2 regions of the Streptosporangium oxazolinicum genome follow, and region 2 is predicted to be linked to the other one. Evidence: predicted binding sites of a transcription regulator. Region 2 holds the regulator's gene; the other holds the start of a gene.
What was found. Region 2 encodes HrcA, which represses chaperone genes, less so after heat shock. Its sites were predicted from a motif close to TTGGCACTCTCNNNNNGAGAGTGCCAA; they were not measured.

Region 1 (3,441 bases), on a different contig from region 2:
CGCCGTGTCCGAGGCCCTGTCCCACCTGGAGCACCGGGTGCTGAGCCCCGACACGGTCGACGACCACCGCCTCCTGGTCATCCCGGCGTCCCTGGCCAAGGGCCTGGAGTACGACCACGTGATCGTCGCCGAACCCGCCGACATCGTCGACGCGGAACCCCGGGGCCTGGCCCGCCTCTACGTGGTCCTGACCCGCGCGGTCACCTCCCTGACCGTCCTGCACTCCAGGCCGCTCCCCGCGCAGCTCGGCTAGCCTCGGGGCCGCGTACGAGCCGCCGCGCCGGGACAACGGAAGACGGCGACAAAAAGAGGCGGCCCCGGCACTTCGGGGTCGCCTCTTTTTCGAAAGCGCGTGGACTCAGAAGTCCATGTCGCCGCCGCCGGGCATGGCGGGGGCGGCTCCGGCCTTCTCGGGCTTCTCGGCGATGACGGCCTCGGTGGTGAGGAACAGCGCCGCGATGGACGCCGCGTTCTGCAGCGCCGAACGCGTCACCTTGGCCGGGTCGATGATGCCCGTCTCGAACAGGTTGACGTACTCGCCGGTGGCGGCGTTGAGGCCCTCACCCGCGGGAAGGTTGCGCACCTTCTCCACCACGACGCCACCCTCGAGGCCGGCGTTCACGGCGATCTGCTTCAGCGGCTCCTCCAGAGCCTTCTTCACGATCGCGGCACCGGTGGCCTCGTCGCCGAAGAGCTCCAGCTTGTCGAACGCCTTGGCGCCGGCCTGCAGCAGCGCCACGCCACCGCCGGGGACGATGCCCTCCTCGACGGCCGCCTTCGCGTTGCGAACGGCGTCCTCGATGCGGTGCTTGCGCTCCTTGAGCTCGACCTCGGTCGCCGCGCCGGCCTTGATGACGGCCACGCCGCCGGCCAGCTTGGCGAGACGCTCCTGGAGCTTCTCGCGGTCGTAGTCGGAGTCGGTGTTGTCGATCTCGGCGCGGATCTGGTTGACCCGGCCGGCGATCTGCTCGGGGTCACCGGCACCGTCGACGATGGTGGTCTCGTCCTTGGTGACGATGACCTGGCGGGCCCGGCCGAGCTGGTCCAGGCCGGTCGACTCCAGCTTCAGACCGAGGTCCTCGCTGATGACCTGGGCACCGGTCAGGATGCCGATGTCGCCCAGCATCGCCTTGCGGCGGTCGCCGAAGCCCGGCGCCTTGACCGCGACCGAGCGGAACAGGCCGCGGATCTTGTTGACGACCAGGGTGGCCAGGGCCTCGCCCTCGACGTCCTCGGCGATGATCAGCAGCGGCTTGCCGGCCTGCACGACCTTGTCGAGGACCGGGAGCAGGTCCTTGTTGGCGGACACCTTGGAGTTGACGACCAGGATGTACGGGTCGTCGAGGACGGCCTCCATACGCTCCGGGTCGGTCACGAAGTACATCGAGATGAGGCCCTTGTCGAAGCGCATGCCCTCGGTGAGCTCAAGCTCCAGGCCGAAGGTGTTGCTCTCCTCGACGGTGATGACGCCTTCCTTGCCGACCTTGTCCATCGCCTCGGCGATCATCTCGCCGATCTGCGGGTCGCCCGCGGAGATGGAGGCGGTGGAGGCGATCTGCGCCTTCGTCTCCACGTCCTTGGCGAGCTTGGACAGCTCCTCCGACACGCGCTCGACGGCGGCCTCGATGCCCTTCTTCAGGGACATCGGGTTGGCGCCGGCGGCGACGTTGCGGAGGCCCTCGCGTACGAGAGCCTGAGCGAGCACGGTGGCGGTGGTGGTGCCGTCACCCGCGACGTCGTCGGTCTTCTTGGCGACCTCCTTGACGAGCTCGGCCCCGATCTTCTCCCACGGGTCCTCGAGCTCGATCTCCTTGGCGATGGAGACACCGTCGTTGGTGATGGTGGGGGCGCCCCACTTCTTCTCCAGCACGACGTTGCGGCCCTTGGGGCCGAGGGTCACCTTGACGGCGTCCGCGAGCTGGTTCATGCCACGCTCGAGACCGCGCCGGGCGTCCTCGTTAAACGCGATCATCTTGGCTGCCATACGGCTAGACCTCCCAGAGACAGGGTGGCTTACACCGGACCGAGCCGACGCCCGCGACGGCATGTGGGCCCACGACTCCGTTCGGCGGGCCCCATCGCCTCGATCCAGGATTGGCACTCTCTATGCGTGAGTGCCAACAATCTGTTTAGCACTCTACCCTGACGAGTGCAAGCCGCGATCCGTTGACCTGCGCCGCGTGTGGAGGGGACTTCAACTCCGCGTCACACCGGTGTAGATCCCGCGTCATGTCGGCGTACGCGGCACGTCATCGTCGGCGCCCGGCCCTCGGCGTCTCGGCGCACCCGTGTCCCCGCGTCCCGTGTCGCGCCGGGCGCGCGTCCCGCGCGCCTCGTGGAACTCCGCACGATCGCGTGCCCCGCGCCCGCCTCCACGCGCCCCGCGCGACCCACGTGTGATCCCTGTGGACCCCGTACGACCGCGCGTCCCGTTGCGACGCGAAGGCCCGGCTCGCCGGTTGGGGAGGCGAGCCGGGCCTAGGCGGTGAGGATCCAGCGAACCGCGATGCCGCGGGATCCACCGGCTCTTCCCTGCGAATTCACGAAACGGCTACGTCAGACCGCCCGGACGGACTCCGCCTGGGGACCCTTCTGACCCTGGGTGATCTCGAACTCGACCCGCTGGCCCTGTTCGAGGGCACGGTAGCCATCCATCATGATCGCGGAGTAATGGACGAACACATCCTTACCACCGTCTACCGCGATGAAGCCGTAGCCCTTGTCCGCGTTGAACCATTTGACGGTGCCCTGCGCCACGTGCGACTCCTCTTACTGGTCTTAAAGGACGACGCCCATTCCTCTCGCGAAGTCCTCAATCTCCGGGACGGACTTCGCCCCCTCGATCGTTCCGACCATACCTGTGGGAAGCGGTATGACAACAGAGTCAAGCACCAAACTACCTCTTTACGAGAGCTTTTAGCACGAGAGCAAAGTTTCATCATCACTATTAGTTAGTTAAGGGTTACATTATTCATCCACGCCACAAATATGAGCTTGTGTCATAAAACACGGCACCCGCCCGGCCGGAGCCGGGCGGGTGCCGTGGAGTCGCGGTCGCCACCGGGGGTGGCACGGCGCGGTCAGGGCCGCGCGAGGGCCGGAGAATCAGCCTCCGGCCACCGCGGGGATGATGGAGACCTGGGCGCCGGAGGGCGTGGCCGTGTCGAGGTTGTCGACAAAACGGACGTCCTCATCCCCCACATAGACGTTGACAAAACGTCGGATCTTCCCCGATTCATCAAGAATCCGGGCGCCGATCCCCGGGAAGTCCGCGTCGAGCTTCTGCAGAACATCGCGCAGGGTCTCCCCCTCTCCGGTCACCTCGGCAGCGCCATCGGTGTAAGTCCGGAGAATCGTCGGAATCCGCACAGAAACGCTCATAATTCAGTACCTTTCACGATTTCTAGGCGATAGCCGCACGGAATGCGTCAAGAGAAGGCC
Region 2 (3,441 bases):
GGCCACCACGGCGCCGCAGAAGCCTCCGTCGGCCTCCTCGACGACCAGGTCGAGCTCCGCGGGCACCTGGGGGATCGTCCCCCTGCGCGGGCGTCGCCAGTCTTCCGCCAGAACGTCACGCTCGTACATCACCGACCGCTCACCCTCTCTCGCCGGGGATCAGGTGGGACGCTAGCAAACGCCGTCGTCACCTGCCGTAGGGTCCCGGCTGTCCCCACTGCCCCACCGGTGCCGCGGCGGCCCGGCGCTTGCGGGCGTTGCTCCGCTTCACCAGTACGACGATCGTCACGACGATGGCGAGCAGGATCCCGACGCCGGGGATCACGAACAGGGCGACCACCCCGCCCACCAGCGAGTCGGCGGCGAGTTCCTTGCCCACGCCGAAGGTCGTGCCCTCCGCGGGCTCGGCGGAGCACTGGACCTGGTAGTCGCCCGCCTGGTCCACGCCGACCCGCAGGCCCATCTCCCAGGTGACGCCGTCGGATCCCGCGACGGTCTGCTGGATGTCGGGCTTCTGCAGGCGGGGCGTGCCCGTGCCGCCCTTCAGCGTGCACTCGAACGTGGTGGGCCCGCCCGTGGCGACGTAGATCGCCGGCTTGTCCGCCGGGTCGATCGCGACCGTCGCGGTCTCGCCGGGGGCGAACGTCTTCGTCGGGGCCGCGTCGGTCACCGCGCCGACGAGGCCACCGGCGAAGCCGCCGATGCCGACGATAATGCTGACCAGGGCGAGCAGCCAGACCCCGACGATCCACCCGATGCCAGGCTTGATCTTCCCGCTGGGGGGCGGCGATCCCTGCGGGGCGCCGTAGCCGGGGGGCGCGTAACCGTACGAGGGGGGCTGCTGACCGTACTGCTGGCCATATTGCTGTTGGCCGTACTGCTGCTGGCCATACGGCTGCTGGGGGCCGCCGTGACCGGGGCCGCGGGAGGCGTCGCCCGGATAAGAACCGAAATCTTGGGACATGCCCAAATTCTGGTGGGTGCCGCTTGGATCGCGATAGCAGTTGACTTGACAACGGCTTGCCGTCATCATCCGCAGCTCTTGCTTATCGCGCCTTCCGCACGGGGGCCGTACACTTGGCACTCGGGAACACAGAGTGCCAAGCCTCGTGTTTCCCTCTGAACGCAGGCAGGGAGGTGACCACGTTGGTCGACGACCGCAAGCTCGCCGTGCTCCGCGCCATCGTCGAGGACTACGTGTCCACCAACGAGCCGGTGGGTTCGAAGGCTCTCGCGGATCGGCACAACCTGGGGGTGTCCCCGGCGACGATCCGCAACGACATGGCGGTGCTGGAGGAGCAGGGCTACATCGCCCAACCCCACACCAGCGCCGGCCGGGTGCCCACCGACAAGGGCTACCGGCTCTTCGTCGACCGGCTCTCGCAGGTGAAACCCCTGTCGAGCGCGGAACGCAAGGCCATCGAGAGCTTCCTCGCGGGCGCGGTGGACATCGACGACGTCGTCATGCGGACGGTGCGGCTGCTCGCCCAGCTCACCCGGCAGGTCGCCGTGGTGCAGTACCCCATGCTGACCCACTCGACGGTCAGGCACGTCGAGCTGGTGCCGCTGAGCGAGCGCCGGCTGATGTTCGTGCTGATCACCAACACCGGCAGGGTCGAGCAGCGCGTGGTCGAGCTGCCCGACGTCGTCGACGAGCAGCGCGTGGCCCACCTGCGCGCGATACTCAACGCCTCCCTCGACGGGTGCGGCCTCACCAGCGTTCCCGACAAGATCGCCGACCTGCCGGAGCGGCTGCCCACGGAGGACCGGCCGCTCGCGGCCACTATCCTTTCCGTACTGCTCGAGTCCCTGGTGGACAGGCATGATGAGAAGATCGTTTTTGCCGGGGCCGCCAACCTCGCGGGAGCCGACTTCACCGTCGGGCTCCGCGACGTGCTGGAGGCCCTGGAAGAGCAGGTCGTGCTCATGCGACTGCTCGGTGAGACCTCTGACCTTTCCGCGTTGACCGTGCGGATCGGCTCGGAGAACCCCTACACCGGACTCCAGGGCACGTCCATCGTCGCCGCCGGATACGGTTCTGGGGACAAGCAACTGGCCCGGCTCGGTGTGCTGGGTCCGACGCGAATGGACTACCCGGTCACGATGGGCGCGGTGCGCGCGGTGGCACGCTACGTCAGCCAGATCCTGGCTGCATCATAAGAGGTCAACGAAAAGTGGCTAAGAGCGACTACTACGGCACTCTCGGGGTGCGCCGCGACGCCAGTGCGGAGGAGATCAAGAAGGCGTACCGCCGCCTGGCGCGCGAGCTGCATCCCGACGTCAACCCCGACCCCGAGACCCAGGAACGCTTCAAGGAGATCACGCAGGCCTACGAGGTCCTGTCCGACTCCGGCAAGCGGCAGATGTACGACATGGGTGCCGACCCGTTCGCCTCGGGCGGTGGCGCGGGGGCCGGGGGCTTCGGCGCCGGCTTCCCGTTCAGCGACATCATGGACGCCTTCTTCGGCGCGGCCGGTGGCGGCGGCGGCCGAGGCCCCCGCTCCCGCGCCCGCCGAGGGCGCAACGCCACCATCAGGGTCGAGCTCGACCTGCGCGAGTCGGGCTTCGGCACCACCCGCGAGCTGGTCGTCGACACCGCCGTGGTCTGCGAGGTCTGCACGGGCTCCGGCGCCGCGGCCGGCACCCACCCCGACACCTGCGACATGTGTCACGGCCGGGGCGAGGTGTCCCAGGTCACCCGGTCCTTCCTCGGCCAGGTCATGACCTCCCGGCCCTGCCCCCAGTGCGGCGGCTTCGGGTCGATCATCCGCAACCCCTGCCAGGAGTGCTCCGGCGACGGCCGGGTCCGCACCCGGCGGACCATCAAGGTCCGCATCCCCGCCGGGGTCGAGGACGGCACCCACATCCAGCTCGCCGGCGAGGGCGAGATCGGGCCGGGCGGAGGCCCGCCCGGAGACCTCTTCCTGGAGATCGTCGAGCGTCCCCACGAGATCTTCGAGAGGCGCGGCGACGACCTGCACTGCACCGTGCAGATCCCGATGACCGCGGCCGCGCTCGGCACCATCCTGACCATGGAGACACTCGACGGCGCCGAGGAGCTCGACATCCGTCCCGGCACGCAGTCGGGGCAGACGATCCCGCTCTACGGGCGGGGCGTGCAGCGCCTGAACGAGTCGGGCCGAGGCGACCTGCTGATCCACGTGAACGTGGAGACCCCCGCCCGTCTCGACACGGAGCAGGAGCAGCTGCTGAAGGAGCTCGCCAGGCTCCGCGGTGAGGAGCGCCCGCCGGGCAAGTTCGCCCCCGGGCAGCAGAGCTTCTTCTCCCGCCTGCGGGACGCCTTCAATGGCCGCTGACCCGGCCCCTCACCGGTCGCGCCGCCCCGGCCGGGCCAGGCCCCTGCCGGGCCGCGCCGTCCCGGCCGGCTCCCGGCCGAGGCACCCCGGCACGGTCCGCCCCGACGGCCCATGACCGTCCCGG

Region 1: the regulator HrcA is predicted to act here: its motif matches at 2,095-2,121, upstream of groL (chaperonin GroEL).

The regions. Positions count from the first base shown of each region.
Region 1 covers NZ_BAABAQ010000014.1:28,877-32,317, reverse strand. The annotation lists gene ABD817_RS31330 (HelD family protein) at 1-253, shown strand, start outside; gene groL (chaperonin GroEL) at 359-1,984, opposite strand; gene ABD817_RS31320 (cold-shock protein) at 2,557-2,757, opposite strand; gene ABD817_RS31315 (MoaD/ThiS family protein) at 3,106-3,381, opposite strand; gene thrC (threonine synthase) at 3,404-3,441, opposite strand, start outside.
Region 2 covers NZ_BAABAQ010000010.1:308,931-312,371, forward strand. The annotation lists gene ABD817_RS25910 (DUF3097 domain-containing protein) at 1-129, opposite strand, end outside; gene ABD817_RS25915 (hypothetical protein) at 188-964, opposite strand; gene hrcA (heat-inducible transcriptional repressor HrcA) at 1,147-2,160, shown strand; gene dnaJ (molecular chaperone DnaJ) at 2,175-3,317, shown strand; gene ABD817_RS25930 (16S rRNA (uracil(1498)-N(3))-methyltransferase) at 3,429-3,441, shown strand, end outside.